DNA from 3 places in the Bacterioplanoides sp. SCSIO 12839 genome. Region 2 is predicted to be linked to each of the others. Evidence: predicted binding sites of a transcription regulator. Region 2 holds the regulator's gene; each other region holds the start of a gene.
What was found. Region 2 encodes LexA, which represses DNA repair genes until DNA is damaged. Its sites were predicted from a motif close to TACTGTNTANNTANACAGTA; they were not measured.
Positions count from the first base shown of each region.

Region 1: KFF03_RS01345 (DNA topoisomerase III) is a predicted target of LexA. The motif match lies at 2,944-2,963, and genes of this name have one in related genera.
Region 3: dinB (DNA polymerase IV) is a predicted target of LexA. The motif match lies at 2,533-2,552, and genes of this name have one in related genera.

Region 1 covers NZ_CP073745.1:271,278-277,398, reverse strand. The annotation lists gene proC (pyrroline-5-carboxylate reductase) at 1-119, shown strand, start outside; gene KFF03_RS01350 (YggT family protein) at 193-786, shown strand; gene KFF03_RS01345 (DNA topoisomerase III) at 929-2,917, opposite strand; gene KFF03_RS01340 (hypothetical protein) at 3,034-3,654, shown strand; gene KFF03_RS01335 (hypothetical protein) at 3,657-4,340, shown strand; gene KFF03_RS01330 (hypothetical protein) at 4,357-5,913, shown strand; gene KFF03_RS01325 (glycosyltransferase) at 6,048-6,121, opposite strand, start outside.
Region 2 covers NZ_CP073745.1:2,505,523-2,511,643, reverse strand. The annotation lists gene KFF03_RS11540 (YfaZ family outer membrane protein) at 1-221, shown strand, start outside; gene KFF03_RS11535 (DUF6586 family protein) at 242-721, shown strand; gene KFF03_RS11530 (hypothetical protein) at 881-1,132, shown strand; gene KFF03_RS11525 (SulA-like leucine-rich domain-containing protein) at 1,229-1,672, opposite strand; gene lexA (transcriptional repressor LexA) at 1,722-2,321, opposite strand; gene KFF03_RS11515 (TetR/AcrR family transcriptional regulator) at 2,570-3,217, shown strand; gene KFF03_RS11510 (L,D-transpeptidase) at 3,365-3,880, shown strand; gene nagZ (beta-N-acetylhexosaminidase) at 3,865-4,911, shown strand; gene KFF03_RS11500 (S-methyl-5'-thioinosine phosphorylase) at 4,913-5,659, shown strand; gene KFF03_RS11495 (hypothetical protein) at 5,931-6,121, shown strand, end outside.
Region 3 covers NZ_CP073745.1:3,329,627-3,335,747, reverse strand. The annotation lists gene KFF03_RS15180 (hemin ABC transporter substrate-binding protein) at 1-69, shown strand, start outside; gene KFF03_RS15175 (iron ABC transporter permease) at 69-1,160, shown strand; gene KFF03_RS15170 (heme ABC transporter ATP-binding protein) at 1,179-2,012, shown strand; gene KFF03_RS15165 (MAPEG family protein) at 2,022-2,444, opposite strand; gene dinB (DNA polymerase IV) at 2,593-3,651, shown strand; gene KFF03_RS15155 (phosphatase PAP2 family protein) at 3,679-4,248, opposite strand; gene KFF03_RS15150 (glycosyltransferase family 1 protein) at 4,202-5,425, opposite strand; gene KFF03_RS15145 (AraC family transcriptional regulator) at 5,587-6,121, opposite strand, start outside.

The DNA.
Region 1 (6,121 bases), 1.7 Mb from region 2:
GCACCACTGAACGTGCAATTCAGACCTTTGAGGCAGCTCATCTGCGTGACATTGTTGAAGCGGCGTTACAATCAGCCAATGATCGTGCTGGCGAGTTAAGCCAGGAGCTGGCAAATTAATCCGCTTGCTGGTATCAACGCGTTAACAACCATTAAGTCCAAACTCATATAAGCCAAACACAACGGAGTAAGCATGTCTGCTTTATCACAAGTTGGAATGTTATTAGTGAATACCATTGGCAGCATGGTGCTGTTAATTGTGATGCTGCGCTTTTTGCTGCAGCTGGTACGGGCTGATTTCTACAATCCGATTTCGCAGTTTATTGTGAAGTTTACCAACCCGATTCTGATTCCCATGCGTCGTATGGTTCCCAGCATTGCTGGCTTAGATACCGCGTCGTTATTGTTGGCTTACATCGTACAAGTGTTGGTGATGGTTGCCACTCTGATTGTTGCCGGTTCCGGACTGGCTCTGCCCTGGGCCAATATTCTGGTGTGGGCACTGATTGGTCTTCCAGCGCTGATTCTGAATGTGTATTTCTGGGGGTTAATCATTACCGTGATTGCCTCCTGGGTCGCGCCCAATTCCTACAACCCGGCGCTGATTTTAATCAATCAGATTCTGGAGCCAGTGGTGCGTCCGATTCGTGAAAAAATGCCGGACATGGGTGGCATTGATTTATCACCAATTGTGGTATTTCTGGTGATTCAGATTGTTGAGATTATGGTAATCCGCCAGTTAGCGGTGATAACGCAGATGCCTCGTGGCTTAGTGTTTGGCCTTTAACTTTTTTAAAACCAGCTGCGTTGCTGTTTCAGCGTTAAAAACAGACTCATAGTGCTCATTTATTATTTATAAACTGCGCTTCTTCGTCTGTTTTTGCCTTGAATCAGCGACCTCGCAAACGTTTTAAATTTCACCAAAATAGTTAGCCAACCTTTTTACGCGGCGCACTTTTTCCGGTTTTACGGGTTGAGCTGCGCCGTTTTCGTTGGTAACCCCCTTTTGGTTTTTCCATTTTAATACCGGATAAGCCACTGATATCCAGCCCACGGGCATCGTCCACCAGCTGATACAACTCCTGCTGTAATGGCTGCATAAAACTCTGATAATTCAGCTGACGCTCGCTAATAGCATTCAGTTGTTGCTCCCATAAGGCGGTGCGATCCGGCAGTGTGGTAGAAGCGGGTAATACCCGAATCAGAGCCTTCCCCAATTCGGTGGCGCGAATTTGTTTGCCTTCGCGGCGCAAAAACTGACGGGTAAATAACAGTTCAATAATGCTGGCGCGGGTGGCTTCGGTGCCCAAACCGTCGGTTTCTTTTAATACCTTTTGTAATTCTTTATCCGAGACAAAACGATTAATGCCCGTCATCGCAGCCAGCAAGGTGGCATCGGTAAAATGTGTTGGCGGTTGAGTGTGTTTATGAGCGATTTGTCCTTCATGGCACCACAACGCCTGCCCTTGAGTGAGTGGCGGCAACTGGGTCTGATTATGCGGATCATTTTGCTCGTCATCGCCAGACGTGTTTGTTTTTGCCGATGCTTTTTGAGGCATCGCCTGCTTCCAGCCAGGTTTTAATATCTCGCGAGCGTTAGCGCGAAATAAACCACTAGCGATACGAATATCCACTTTGGTATCGGCATATTCAAACGCCGGATAAAACTGCAAACAATACTGGCGCGCAATTAAGCGATAAACGCCCTGTTCCCATTTACCAAGCTTCTCCAGTGAGGTCTGTTTCGCAGTTGGAATAATGGCATGGTGAGCATCCACCTTGGCATCGTTCCAGGCTTTGCTGCGTAACGAAAAGTCGGCATTAGCGACCACCGCAGCCAGCTCACTGGAGTTATTCTGAATCGCAGATGATACCGCCGGAATATCACTCAGATGCTCTTTGGGTAAATAACGGCAATCGGATCTTGGGTAGGTGATCAGTTGGTGTTTTTCATACAACGCCTGACACACATCCAGTACCTGCTTAGCACTCATGCTCAGTGCTTTGGCGGCATCAATCTGTAATGCGGATAAATTGTAGGGCAGCGGTGCAAACTGCTTTTTCTCATTACGCTGAATCGCTTCCACCACGGCAGGTTGCTGCTGAATACGCTGGGCGACGTTTTGCGCCAGCTTCAGATTTAATACCCGACCTTCTTCATCCTGATGCGTGGCACAGGCCTCGCTGGGAAGCCACTTAGCGCTAAATGAAGTAGCTTGATCGGGCGTTAATGCAAGCTGAGCGAACACCTCGTAAAACGGCTTGGAAACAAAGTCGGCAATGTCTTCATCCCGGCGTACCACCAGACCCAACACCGGTGTTTGCACCCGCCCAACGGATAACACTGAGTTAATCCCAGCCTGCCGACCTTTAATACTAAAGCCACGGGTCAGATTAATACCGTACAGCCAATCCGCCCGGGAGCGTGCCAGCGCCGACACCGATAACGCGGCAAAGCCACTGTTCGGCCGTAAACCATTTAAGGCTTTTTTTACTGCGTTTGGGTTAAGGTCAGAAATTAAGCAACGCTGAATCTGCTGCTTACGGGTTTTTGAGACCTTAAGGAAATCGAACACTTCATCAACCAATAGCTGCCCTTCCCGATCCGGATCGCCCGCATGCACCAGCTGATCGGCTTCTTTCACCAGCTTACGTAATACCGACAGCTGTTTTCGGGTTTTCGGTTTTGCCTGTAGCTGCCACTGCTCAGGCACAATAGGTAGGTGATCCAGTCGCCATTGTTTGTACGCCGGGTCATAAGCATCTGGTTCAGCCTGCTCCAGTAAATGACCAATACACCAGCTGACCACATCACCATTGGCGGCACGAATAAACCCTTCGCCTTTATGGTGGGGCTTGGGTAATACCGCGGCAATCGCACGGCCTAAACTGGGTTTTTCAGCAACAAAAAGTCTCATGGCACCAATTTCTACGAAGACTGGTTAACTGTATATAAAAACAGTGTCTAATAAAAGCCTAGACCAATGCCAGAGGATCGGTAGAATCAATAAAAACTCATCGAAAGGAGCTCGCAGTGTCGAATTTTTCAGGAAAAGCTTATGGCATGAATGTCATCACTCCATTGCGGTGGTGGACAGCCATCTGGCAAAAAGTCATTTTCTGGTATGTTGTGTTCACCTTTCCGCGGTATCTGAAAGGGTTATTGACCTTATCTCTGATTCACTACGCCCGCTGGACCATTATCAACCGCTGGTCGTTTCCGCATCTGGATAAGTCTCAGCCTAAAGAAAAGCTTCACTACAGCTATATGTTGTTTGAGAGTAACTTTAACGGCAGTTGGGACCAATATATCGACTCCTTTTCATTTGCGATTCCATCGGGCCTGGATATGTTCTGGCGCTGGAATATCAAATATCCGAAATCCATTCCGCTGCACGATTTTTACAATTACATTCGCTTTAATCAGGTCGAAACCAATCATTACTACAACGCCTATCCGCTAGCGGCTTCCAATGACGTGAAAAGTGCACAAACCTTATTTGAAGGATTGAATGAACTGGCGCAGCAGGTTGACGAATTATCCGACGATGAGTTTATGGCTACATATAACAACTTCCTGGCGGATCATCAGGAGTCACTCGGCAGTATGGGCGTTGGCCCGGTTATGACATTAAACCCAGTTAAGGAAGCATAAACATGGCAAATACATTTGGCGACTCTTATGGTTTAACCTGTTTGTGCCCAATTCAAAACGGACAGTGTGAGGCTAACGACGATAACAGTTTTGATCTGGCATCCTATGATAAAATTACACGACGCCGATTGCAGACCTTACCTCAGAATGAACAAAGTCCATTTGCCAAAATACCAAATACCTATTTTGCGCGCTTATTCATTTTAAACGATGTTTTTTTTGAACAAGGAAATGATGTTAAACGTGATCATCTGAAATCCAAATACCTGGTCTTCACCTCCAACTTTCATGGAGAATTAGAAACTTACCTTGAGGGTATGTGGCACAACGCAGAATCTGAAATTCGTAATATATGGCAGTATGCGGTCGGTTTTGAGCGGGTTAACAATGCTGCTTCATTCATTGATTACATTAAAAAATGCCAATTAAAAACAACACTGTTTTTTAATGGCTCAAATGATAAGTCCCTGAAACAGCAACTAAAATCGCTGTATGTAAAACAAGCTTTTAGTGAGTTCGTGTTATTAAACCAGGGTAAGAATGCAGCGACTTTAAAAGCTGAATTCAAAGCATTTCTGGAGCAGATACAACTCAACAATCTGGATTCACCGAGCTGGCGACCTGGACAGACCCGATTAACAGAAGCCTCTTATTCCATCCCGACCACAACTCCAGAAAATTCATAAGCCAAAGGATTGCATCATGACGACCAACCGACCACTGGATTTATACGATATTCAGGGAAATATCTGCAAAGGCTACGGCCGTTTTGGCTTTCCAAAAGCACGTTACTTTTTTCTGGAGTTTCACCACCCAAAGCGGGCACAGCACTTTCTCAAGCAACTGGTACCATTAATAACCACGGCAGAACGCTGGGCACATAAAGACCACCCAGCCCCGGAAGAAAAACCCACCATCACCACCAATATCGGCTTCACATTCTCGGGCTTACAAGCACTTGAGTTACCTGAACTGTCGCTCAGAGGCTTTCCCGTCGAATTTCAAATGGGCATGCGAGAAAGAAAAGCCATCCTTGGTGATGATGGTCCCAGTGATCCACAACATTGGGACCCGGTCTGGCAGGGAGAGCATGTTCATGCCTGGGTTTCAATTAATGCCCAGAATGAAGAAGCGTTGCAGCAACATTACCTGAAAATTGAGCAGCTGATTTCAGAAAGCCAAAGCGGCGTATCAATTCGTCCGGGTCACAAAGGGCCTAATGGGGAATTGCTTCCTTATCAGGACGCCTCTGCAGTGTACGAAAATGGCAAACCCGGCCCCAAAGAACACTTCGGCTTTACCGATGGTATTGGTAACCCGTATTTTGAAGGCTGTGGTAACGATCTAAGCCGCCTGCCTGGCCGTGGAAAGTTAACCCGGGATGGTAACTGGGTTCCTCTGGCAACCGGGGAATTTATCCTTGGACATGTCGATGAAGCTCAGGAATACCCACCAGCCCCAACGCCTAAATTACTGGCGTTAAATGGTACTTTTATGGTGTACCGGAAGCTGCACGAAAACGTAAAAACCTTTCAGGATTACGTCGATAATCTGGCAAAAGATTTTGATGGCAGTAAAGAATTGTTAATGGCGAAATTTGCCGGGCGCTGGGCAGATAACGGTGCTCCGCTGGTATTAGCCCCTGATGATCGGAGTAAAGCCGAGTTAGATAAAACGCTGGCCGAGTTAACCACCCAAGCCAACAACGGCGATCAATGCGCTGCCGGGCAATTAAAGGCCCTGAAACAGAAGTGGATTGATTTCACTTACGACGATGATAAATCGGGGGCAAAGTGTCCGGTTGGCGCTCATATCCGCAGAACCAATACCCGAGGCTCACTGGAAACAGAAAAAGAAGCCTTTAACAGCAAAGGAGCACTGGTTGATCGTCGCCGCTTAATGCGACGAGGATTGCCTTATGGTGGCCATGACGAACTGACGGATGACAACAGTGAACAAGGCATCATCTTTATGTGCATTGGCGCCAGCATTGAGCGCCAGTTCGAATTTGTGCAGCAACAATGGGTGAACTACTCCAACGACTTTAAGCTGGGCAATGATAAGGATGTGTTCCTCGGCAACCATAATGGCCAGTTAACCGATAAAGCGATTATTCAGGCTGAACCGGGCAGTGGTAAAGCACCGTTCTTCTGCACTCACCTACCCCGGTTTGTTGAGACTCGAGGCGGTGATTATTTCTTTATTCCAAGTATTACGGCGCTGGAGATGATTGCTCAAGGGATTGTTGATCCGGCATAATTTTAATTCTGGTTAAAAAGAGCCAAGAAAAGGATATTGGCGCAATGCATTTAGCAATGCAGCGCCAACTATTCTATGCATGCTGACCGGCCCAAACAAACTATTTGGCGGCCTTCAACAAAAAACGGAGAAACCTAAAACCAAAGCCACTTGTGGCGCCGATAGAACTTTAAAGCCGAAGATGCAAATAACATAATATGCCAAATAC
Region 2 (6,121 bases):
CTGAAGTGAGTGTTGCTGGCTACGGTTATTATGCACCTCCGGTGATTTCTTTTTCAGATGCCGATAATATTTTTGACGCAGACCTGCGCCTGCAATACAGCCTGATTCCTACTGCTCGTGTTTATGTGGGTTACCGTTACACCGGTATTAAAATTGAAGACGTGAGTGATCGTTTTGAATTAGGTGACGGCGCACATGTTGGTTTGCGCCTGGATTTCTGATTTCGGGAAGCAAATACCTTATGGCAAGCTGGTTAAGCTTTACCAATCATAAGCTGTATCAGAGTCAGCTGCTTATGCAGCAAGCTGCTGATACAACTGAACCTGCCGTGCTGCAACAAGCACTGCAGGACAGTGCTTTGTACCTGTTAAGAGATGCTTACCTTTCTTACCTGCATGAGTTAGCTGAGTTGGCGACTTTCAGACAGCCATTCTCTTCACTGGCCGATCTGTTATCGCAGACACCTTTGATTACCGGCGAAATGCGAGAGTTTGAGCATCTCGAAAACGACAGCTTTTCATGGCTTCGTGCCATGTTGACGGCCTGTGATGCGATTGGACGTGCCGATGCACTTGAACCTCAGATCAGCCGCGTCTCACAACCCGGAATGATTAATCTGGTTGACGCCAGTACGTCATCGCATACCACCAATATCGGGCAATGGCATCATCAATTATCGCAACTGATTGATCTGCAAAGAGAAAATCGTCAGGAAAGTTAAACCACTGAAAAACTATGGTTTTAACAGGCATTGAAGCGTATTTTTCAGTGCTGTTTTGAGTCATCAGTGACACGTTAAAAACGTAGATTTTCTTGTGAATTTCCCTCCTATTAGATGACTGCTGTGTTACACTCTCGCGCCCGAAAACGAGAGGCGGTTATGGCACGCTTTTTTGAAATTGTAGAGTTATCAAACGGTGACATTGCGTTGCGTCGTGCAGACGAGCAAGAAGGCGATGCACTGGTCAGTATTCATTTTTCTGATGATGCCAAAGCGAGTTTGCAGGCTCATCATATGGATATCGCACGTGTAATGATTGAGGCGGGCGTCCGCAAAGTGGGTGAGTTATCCGGTATGGAAGTTGAGCGCGATGATTTTGCTCAGCCGGAATATCATAATCAGCTGCACTAATTGTTTATCTGATTAATAAAAAGGCCTTGTGAGCGTCATTCTTTCGTGAATAGACCCACAAGGCCTTTTTTGTTGGTTTGTTATCGGGTTTCTGTATTAACGGCGTTGAATCAGAATAACGTGGCTGCCTGACAGGTTGGCGCGTTGTTCAATGTCCTGGCGTTGTGTTTCTTCAAGCTTCCCCTGCCATTCAATAATCAGATGGCTGTTGGCGGCTTCCAGTGCCTTCTCAACTAAAATTGCCTGTGTATCCTGGCAAACATCCAGATGAATCACCGGAGAGTCCTGTAGCCCGAGGCTATCAAGATAGTGTTTATTCATTGGCATTTCAGGGCTCAGCCACATCAACCAGCGTTGTTGTGCCGAACATTGGGCCAGCAAAGGTAATAAGTGCATCGGTTGAATGGCGCTGCCTTCACTTAAAATCATCTCTGTCAGGCTACCACTGATCACACGTGGCTGACGTAAGGCCGAACTGCTGAGAGTCAGACCGCCTTGTTCCATACCAAGTGGTTCCATTCCGAGAGTTAACTGACGCATAACTTCACCCTGAGTGCTGAAAACAATGAATAAAATTGACGATTAAAAATTAGTTGCGGCGCAGAACACCAACATACAAACCTTCGATGGCGAAGTCGGCTTCTTTCAGGTCGACCTCAATAGGGCTGTAGTCTTTGTTTTCCGGGAAGAGAGTGACTTTGTTGCGCTTTTTCTCATAACGCTTAACGGTCACTTCATTATCAACTCGTGCTACCACAACCTCACCATTACGTGCGGTGTCCATGCGATGCACCGCAATATAATCACCGTCCAGAATGCCCATTTCCATCATCGAGTCGCCATGAACTTCAAGCAGATAATCCGCTTGAGGTTTAAAGAAGCTTGGCGGAATTTCGCAATAATCTTCGATGTGCTCCTGGGCCAGGATTGGCTCGCCAGCAGCAACACGGCCAACAATGGGTAACCCAGGGTTGCTTGCTTCAACAATGCGAATACCACGTGAAGCACCCGCCATCATCTCGATGGCGCCTTTGCGTGCCAGTGCTTTCAGATGTTCTTCTGCTGCGTTAGGAGAACGGAATCCTAATTCGTTAGCAATCTCGGCACGAGTGGGCGGAAAGCCAGTCTCTTCCAATGATGCTTTAATACAATCGAGAACCTGTTGTTGACGCGCGGTCAGCTTGATCATGATATTTATCCAAACTGGTAATCCATACAGTGACTGTAAATGTATACAGTATTTTATACTGTGTAAACCCCTGTATAAAAAATTGTAGTGGCCGTCGAGTGTGCTGGGTGTTGACCTCGTGTGTTAGCTGCCAGCTAATTCGGAGAAATACTGATGGTAGTTGGCAGTACTTGCCTTTCAGCTGTTTTAAACGTATGTTTGAAACACTTGTTTTGTAACTATCGTTAAATGCTGAGGAGCTTGCCGTTATGGCGAACAAAGAGACGGCCAAAGCCATTCTGAATGCTGCAGAGGAACTGTTTTCAGAAAAAGGATTTGCCGAGACCTCCTTACGCAATATCACCACCAAGGCCGGAGTCAACCTGGCGGCCGTCAACTATCATTTCGGCTCTAAGAAGGAGCTGATTCAGGCAGTTTTTGCCCGCTTTCTGAATACCTTCTGCCAACAGTTGGAAGAAACGCTGGATCAGTTTGAACAGCAATTGGGTGGAGAAACACCGGATCTCAATGCGGTGCTGATGATGTTGCCGGCTACCGCCCTGCAGAGTGAAAATAAAACCGAACTGGACGACGACCACCGTCATCGTCTGGGTATTTTTATGCGTTTGCTCGGGTTGGCGTACAATCAGGGGCAGGGTCACGTGCGTAAGTTTCTCAAGCAAGAATATGGCACCGTATTTAATCGTTACATGGTATTGGTCACTGCTGCGTCCCCCCAATTAAGCAACGAAGATCGCTTCTGGCGTATCCATTTTATGTTGGGTGCCACTGTGTTCACCTTGTCGGGTGCCGATGCGTTAATTGCAATGGCCGAGCATGAATTTGGCATTGATGCCGATATCAGTGGTGTCTTTAATAAATTAATTCCATTCCTGGGGGCTGGCTTCCAGGCATAAGTTGTTTGGATGCAGTTTGTTTCAGGCATAGCTTGTTTCAGGCATCGGCGTCAGTCGCGCGTTTTATGAAAACACTCAGCAGTACCGAACCATCGGCAGCTTTGATAAGCTTCCTGCTTTAGTAATATCAGAGCTGTAGCTGAGTTCATGACCAACAATCTGATCGAAATATCCATTGCTGATCAGGCATTACGGATTTCCACGGCAGGGATCTGCCATCTATATTCTGTTTCCACCGCCATTAATGGTATTGGTGAGCTATCTGGCTCAGGCAAAACACCACAGGGGTGGCACCGTATTGCCGCCAAAATTGGTGCCGGCCAACCTGAAAATGCGGTGTTCATTGGCCGTCGTCCAACTGGCGAAATTTATTCTGATAGCCTGGCAAAAGCTGAGCCCGGGCGTGATTGGATTCTCAGCCGTATTCTGTGGTTGCAAGGTCTGGAAGTCGGTCGTAATCGCATGGGTAATGTCGATACCATGCGGCGTTATATTTATATACACGGCACACCGGACTCTGAGCCTATGGGGCAAGCGTTGTCACACGGCTGTATCCGGATGCGCAACGAGGATGTGATTGAGCTGTTTGATCTGATTGAACCAGGCACCGAAGTCTGGATACAGCCACATAGTTTTTCGAGAATTCCATGCAAGAACCTGTAAATTTTCACCATCATGTGGGTGTTATCGCTGATATTGCTGGCACAGAATTAACGGCTTCGGATCGCGAGTTTTTATTGCAGCCGGAAATTGCCGGACTCATTCTTTTCAGTCGTAATTATGAAAGCCCGGCACAACTTAAACAGCTCACTCAATCGATTCATGATTTACGGTCAGATTTGCTGATTTGTGTCGATCAGGAAGGGGGGCGTGTACAGCGTTTTCGCCAAGGGTTTACCCGTCTGCCTGCTATGTTATCGCTGGAAGTGGTTTATCGAAAAGACACCTCCCAAGCTCTGGGTCTGGCCGAGGATCTTGGTTGGTTAATGGCGCTGGAATTAATTGAGCAGGGCGTACACCTGAGTTTTGCGCCGGTACTGGATATTGAGCGGGATTGCTCTCGTGTTATCGGTGATCGCGCTTTTGGCCACGATGCCAATGCCGTCGCTGAGTTAGCCGGAGCATTTATCGCTGGAATGCAGTCGTTGCAGATGGCAGCGGTGGGGAAACATTTTCCGGGCCATGGTGCTGTGGAAGCGGATTCTCATCTGGACTTGCCGGTTGATGAACGAACACTTGAGCAAATTCAGTACGACATACAACCGTTTGCCCGACTGATGGCGCAACACAAGCTTGCCGGTGTGATGCCTGCCCATGTGTTGTATCCCAGTGTCGATGACACAACCACGGCCGGTTTTTCTGAGGTTTGGCTGCAGCAAATTTTACGTCAGCAGCTGGCCTTTTCGGGTGTTATTTTCAGTGATGATTTATCCATGGCTGGCGCCGCTGCGGCGGGCAGTTACAGTGAGCGCAGTGATAAAGCCATCGCAGCAGGCTGTAATGCATTGCTGGCTTGTAATCATCGTGACGCAGCGGTTGAGGTGGTTGCTGCGGTACGTCAGGCGAGGCAGAAAAACCCACAATTAACAGCACTCGATTTATCGTCGTTGATTCCGCCAGCCATCGAGATTGATGACAACTGTCAGCAGCGGCGTGTGCAGATTCAACAGCGCATTAACGATTTATTAAATTAATATGAAAGCAAAAAAAACAGCCATTATTGGTGGCACCGGCCTGACTCAGTTGCCAGAGCTTGACGTTATTTCAGAACAGGCGGTGGAAACTCCACTGGGCATGACATCCGGACTGCTGACCGAGGGCAAGTGGCATGGCAATGAGGTTATTTTTCTCGCCCGTCACGGCCATCCACATTCTGTACCTCCACATAAAATTAATTACCGCGCAAATCTGCTGGCTCTGCAGCAATGTGGTGTGGATGCCATTATTGCCGTGAACGCCGTAGGCGGTATAACAGAGGCGATGGTGTCTGGTCATATTGCCGTGCCGCATCAGGTGATTGATTACACCTGGGGTCGTGAAAGCACGTATTTTGATGGTGAGTTTATGCCATTGGATCATGTGGATCTGACTTTTCCTTATGACGAAGTATTACGCCAGAAGTTATTGAGTGAAGCGACAGCCGCCGGCTTTTTGGTTTCAGGTGCTGGTGTGTATGGTGCAACCCAGGGGCCAAGGCTGGAAACCATCGCTGAAATCTCTCGTATGGAAAGGGATGGCTGTGACCTGGTGGGGATGACGGGCATGCCAGAAGCTGCTTTGGCGCGTGAGTTAGGTATTCCATATGCCAGCATTTGTTTAGTGGTGAATCCAGCGGCAGGCAAGGCTGAAGGGGAAATTACCATGGAGCAAATTCGTGCTGTTTTAAACGGCGGAATGGAGCAGGTAAAAGGGCTCTTATCGCACTTTCTGATGGCAGAATAAGCAATGGGTGGTGCTGCTTTGGCAGATATCCACCTTTTTATTTGGCCTCATTGGTCATACCCTCGCAAGCTTGAGTTAGATTGGTCAGTTGAAGCTGGTTTGGTTTCAGGTAGACTCTGCCTGTAGAAATCAGGCTCAAAATGACCTGATCCGGGGCGTTTGGTCCCCGAAACAATAACAACAAATACTCATCAAAACTGGGGTCCGCATGTTCACTCTGATGCGTTTTACGCTGCTTTCGCTCGCTCTTATTATTTCATCTGGCTGTAGCATGATTTATAAAACCACGGGTTGGTTTGCTTATGATTATGCTGAAGATTACGCCATTCCTTACAGCCTGAAAGCGGATGACCCGCAAATGGCCTGTGCTCTGTCTGAGGGTATGACCGGCGCGTTAATGTCTTTTAGCGAAGTCGCGTACACGCCGGATCGTCAGGCCATTGCGATGCATATGATGGCAGG
Region 3 (6,121 bases), 820 kb from region 2:
GTTGCGGAATTGGTGAAGGTGTTATACCCGGATGATCAGGCTTCGCAGACACTCACCGGCACCGAATAATGCAGTCTGTGCGGCGTATTTTTGTCTGGTCAGCGCAGCAGCGGCAGGCGGTTCCACTGACGGGTCTGATGGTTATTATCTTGGTTGTGCTGCTGTTGCTGGGGCTGTTTATCACAGCGCTGTCATCCGGCCCAATTCCGGTCGCGTTTGTGCAGGTAATTCAATCTTTAATGAATGCCATCAGTGGCGCTGATATTCAGGGACAGGCGGATTGGGTAGTGCGTGAATTGCGTTTACCCCGGGCGGTAATGGCGATTCTGATTGGCGCTGGGCTGGCCGTTGCTGGCGCTGTCACTCAGGGTATTTTTCGTAATCCGTTGGCCGACCCAGGCCTGATTGGTGTATCCAGTGGTGCTGCATTAGCGGCGGTGGCTGTGATTGTGCTGAGCAACAGTTGGCTGGCCTTTTGGGTCGAGTTAACCGGAATATTTGCGTTGCCCATAGCGGCTTTTGCCGGCGCAATGGCAGTCAGCCTGGTGATTTATCGTTTGGGTACGATTAATGGCCAGACACAAATAGCCATGCTGTTGTTAGCCGGTGTGGCGATTAATGTGATTACCGGAGCCTTAACCGGCATTCTGACGTATGTGGCTGATGACCAGCAATTACGCTCCATGACGTTCTGGTCGATGGGGAGTCTGGCTTATGGCCGCTGGGCTGAAATATCGGCGTTGTTTGTTTGTGTCCTATTACCTTTATTGGCGTTACCAAAATATTCTCGTTTGCTTAATGCATTATTGATGGGCGAAGCGGTCGCTTCTCATCTGGGTTTTCATGTGCAACGTGGCAAGTTTGTTTTATTGGCAGCTGCGGCGCTGATGGTAGGGGCGGGTGTTGCTGTTGCCGGGATGATTGGTTTTATTGGTTTGGTGGTGCCTCACTTAATGCGCTTAATATTGGGGCCGGATCATCGTCAGCTATTACCAGCCAGTATGGTGTGTGGTGCTGCATTATTGTTATTAGCCGATTTAATTGCCCGTACCTGGTTAGCTCCGGCGGATATTCCCGTTGGTCTGGTGATGGCTATTATTGGTGGCCCTGTCTTTTTATTGTTATTAATGCAACAAATTAAATCGGTTCGTCATCACTGATTTGTTCGGATTATTTTTATGATTCAAGTGAATAACCTCGCTGTTTATCGTGGTAAAAAAGCGATACTTGATCAGGTGGATGCGGAAATAATTCCCGGAAAAAAACTGGCTGTGTTAGGCCCGAACGGTGCGGGTAAATCGACATTGCTGAAATGCATCAGTCAGGAAATCCATGATTACCAGGGTGATATTCTACTGGAAAAAAAAGTGTTGTCGCATTGGCCAGCTCTGGAGCGGGCTAGAAGTCTTGCGGTGATGCCTCAGAAAGTGGAATTAACCTTTCCCTTTCAGGCGTATCAGGTGGTGGCGATGGGACGTATCCCGTATGGCGATGAAGGCCAGAGCGACGATCTGATTCGGGAGGCAATGTTATGCACAGATGTCTGGCATTTACGTCAACGACCTTACCCGCTGTTATCCGGTGGCGAACAGCAACGTGTGCAGCTGGCGCGAGTGTTATTACAAATCTGGCAACAACAAGCTTCTGGCTTTGAAGCCAATATTCAGCAGCGTTATTTATTATTGGATGAGTGCACCTCGGCACTTGATCCGGCGCATCAACACGCCATTATGTCGCTGGCGAATCAGTTTGCTCAACAAGGCGTTGCGGTATTGGCTGTGATGCATGATGTGGCTTTAGCAGCCAGTTGGGCGGACGATATTTTAATTTTGAAACAAGGAAAAGTGCTGGCATCCGGTACCGCTACTTTATTGGCGCAAGCGGATATTTTGCAGCAGGCTTACGATCTGGAAGGAATTCTGGCCGGGCAATATGCCCGCCAGAATGCGGAATGGCTGGCACTTAGATCAATGCCGTCATACGGTAAACAGCAACCTGAATTGCCAGCATAAAAACAATCATTAAAGTGTTTGCAATAAAGCGATAACAGCAGTCGCGAACAATGCCATCACAGCCAGAGAACCAATCAAATACGCTCTTAATCGCATCGGGACATAATTGGAATGGGTATGAATATAGCCGTGAATATAACGGCTGATCACAAATACCCAGGACAACGCCAGTGCTATGACTCCGACGGCATCGATAGAAAACAGTAGCAATGCAAGAACATAAAACAGAACCGGTACTTCAAACTGGTTGGTTATGTTGTTCGATACTTGCACCACGTTATCCGGCCAGGCTTTGTTATTCAGGGCCACTTTCTGACGGTCAACCAAACCGGCTTTAACTGCTTTTGCCTTGCGTGCGGCCAGCAGTAAAAACATCAGTAATGTCAGAAAAACCTGTGCCAGAACCGGCCATAAAATCAGGGAAGCTTGCATGGTCGTACCTCTTAGAATTATAGAGCCTGATTTTGCAACAGATTGGTACTGGCCGCTAGTTTTCAGGGCTGATATATTGATAAAATAACACTGTATGTATTTACAGTGCTGGGCAGAGGTCAGGAGGCGGATATTAAGGGGGATGCATATGTCGCTTCAGCGCAAAGTTATTCATATCGACTGTGACTGCTTTTTTGCCGCCGTTGAAATGCGCGATCACCCGGAGTATCGCGACATCCCGATTGCCATTGGTGGGGATGCCAGCCGCCGTGGGGTTATCTCTACCTGTAATTATCCGGCGCGGGAATTTGGGGTGCGCTCGGCGATGGCAACTGCGCATGCGTTAAAGCTCTGTCCACAGTTGACGCTGGTACCCGGCAATATGAATCGTTACCGCGAAGTTTCTCAGCAGGTGATGGCGATTTTGCGTGAATATGCCTGGCAGCGTGATGACGTTACCTTGTTGCAGCAGGTATCGGTGGATGAAGCCTATCTTGAAATTGATCCACAACAGAATGCCAGTGAGATTGCGTTACAGATCCGTCAGAGGGTGCGCGAGGAAATTGGTATTACGGTATCGGCCGGTATCGCCCCGAATAAATTTCTGGCCAAAGTGGCCAGCGACTGGAACAAACCCGACGGGCAATGCGTTGTTAAGCCACACCGGGTTGATGACTTTGTTCGTTTATTGGATGTTCGGAAAATTCCCGGTATTGGCCCGGCGATGCAACGCAAGCTGGAACAGGTGGGTATTAAAACCTGTGAGGATGCTCAGCAGTGGAGCCAGGAAGCGTTGGTGCGGCAATTTGGCCGTATGGGAGCGATGTTATTTCAGCGCTGTCGTGGTCTTGATGGCCGCCAGATTCGTTTAGGACGAGAGCGTAAATCAATTGGAGTGGAGCGCACCTACGCTGAAGATTTAATGACCGAGGCTGAATGCCTGTCTCAGTTGCCGAGGTTGTGGCAATTATGGACGGAGCGGGTGGCGAAAACGGAGTTTGAAACCGAGCAGCTGGCGCCCTTTGTGAAAGTAAAGTTTGCCGACTTCACTCAAACCACCCTGGCTGATAGCCATGAAGTTGCCACGCCCGCAGGTTTCAGCCGATTGTTGAAACAAGCCATACAACGACAAGATCAGGGCATTCGGCTGCTGGGAATCGGAGGGCGCTGCCCTCAGATTAATGAACAACAATTGAGTTTGTTTTAGGACACCTCTGAATTATTCAGAGATGTTCTAAAAAACACCTGCCGGGTACAGTGCCAATGACCCTAAACTGATCAGCATGCCTAATACAGCGCCGACCAACACATCCGTTGGATAATGCATGCCTAAAATAACCCGGGAAAATGCCACCAAAATTGCAAAAGGCACAACCAGCCAGAGCAATGGCGGGAAAAAGGCGCTGAATAAAATGGCAAAGTTAACCGCATTCATGGTGTGGCCTGAAGGAAAACTGTATAAATCCAGTGGGGCGGTATGAGCCGTAATATCGTCAAAGGAAATAAACGGGCGCTGGCGCACTAAACGACTTTTTAACTGGCTGTAAATAGCGACACAAATTAATGCAGTGACGGTGATGTGGCCTAATGCATAGAGTGCATCAACACCGTAAAAAACAGGCATCAACAGCGCCAGGCTATACCAGAACACCCCGTCACCCAGACGACTGATGCCTTTAAAAAATAAACGAATGGCTGTGTAATAACCCATGCGGTTCATGCGTTGACATAAAGTCAGTTCAAACTGATCCGCTTTGTTAAACAGTAGCGCGGTTCTTGCGGCCAGCGGTTTTGTTGCAAGCATAACGTTTATCCTTGGTTTGAGCGGTTATCAGGCGCAGCTGAAATTCATCCACAATGCTGTCCCACGAAATCGTCAGAGCGGTTTCTCGCGCTTGTTCGCGCAATGTTTTTAATAAATTAGGGCTGTCGAGCAGGGTAATGGCGTTATTCATGAATTGGCTGTCATTACCATAAGGCGCTAATAAACCGTTATTGCCCGAACGAATATGCTCATGGCCTGCAGCGTAGTCGAAGCTGATCACAGCCAATCCGCTGGCCATCGCTTCCGTCACGACATTGCCAAAAGTGTCGGTCTTGCTCGGAAACAGAAATACGTCACCACTGGCATAATGCGCGGCCAGATCTTCACCCCGTTGCATACCACAACAAATCACGTCCGGGTGTTGTTCCCGGATTTTTGGCAGCTCTGGGCCGTCACCCACCAATACCAGACGAACGCGTTCATCGGAGTGTAAAAGTTGTTGATAGGTTGCCAGTGCCAGATCCATATTTTTTTCACCGGCAATGCGGCCAACATAAAGCAGCACTAAATCATCGTCGTTAACACCCCATTGTTTTCTCAACGTGGAGCTGCGTTTTTCTGGACTGAATAATTGGCTATCAACACCACGAGCCAGCACTCTGACATTGTCAAAACCATGGGCCTGTAATTCATGGCATTGGCTGTTGGTTGGAACCAGAGTTCCAGCGGTCAGGTTATGAAAATAACGCAGGTAGCGGTAAGCCGGTTTTTCCAACAGACCAAGGTGATAATGTTCGATGTATTGATGAAAATTCGTGTGAAAGCCACTTAACACCGCGACGTTCAGAGCGCTGGCTGCTTTGACTGCCGCCCAACCCATTGGACCTTCTGTGGCGACATAAATGGCCTGAGGCTGAAACTCAGTCAGCGCCTGGCGGATTTTCTGCTTGAGTGGCAAACCAAACTTCAGTTCGTTGTAACCGGGAATTGGCAAGCCCGGTAAGATCACAGTGGTTAACCCCGGCTCCTGCTGACTTTCTTGCTGGCCTTTCTGGGTACCGAGATCTTGCTTGTGCTGTCGTGGGCGAATCACCTGAACGGCTATACCGCGTGATAATAAACCACGCACCAGGTGCCCGAGAGTATTGGCGACGCCATTGATCTCAGGAGCAAAGGTTTCGGTAACCAGGGTGATGCGTGTTAAAGAAGAACTCATGGTGCCTTGTCGTGCTATTGCCGATGTTGAGCTCTACTTTGGGATCTGAATATGACACTTCTCTTTCACTGCTGTGACAGTCTGGTGAAGTCCGCTTAAATCAAAAAAAAGCCTCTGTCTTTTGTATCAGACAAAGGCTTCTGGTCACGCTGAGAGATCGTTTATGACAGCTCTTTGCGGTAATAAGAAGGGGCGCGCCCTGTCCAGCGGCGAAACGCTTTACGGAAGTTAGAAGGGTCCGAGTAGCCTACCAGAGCCGCGACTTCTTCAATGGGCAAACTGGAATTGCGCAGATATTCAATCGCCATCTCTTTGCGGATTTCATCGAGAATACGTTGATATGAAGTTCCCAGTTCCTGCAGGCTGCGGCTCAAGGTTCGGGTAGAAGTCGCGAGATGGCTGGCGACGACATCAACGGGCGGGAAGTGCCCTGGGTTTTGCAGCAAAATCCGGCGTACCTTGGCGGCGATGCCTTCTTTAGGGCCCAGGCGGCTGAGAATTTCGGCACATTGGCTTTCCGCCATATTGGCAGTCGCCTGATCGGCCATGATCAGTGGCAAATCAAGCAATGAGGAATCAACAATCAGTTCGGTGCGGGGTTGATCGAATAACACCGGGCACTGGAAATATTGCTGGTATTGATCGGCGTAATCCGGCTTTGGATGGTTCAGGTGCACTTCGATGGGCTGCATATCC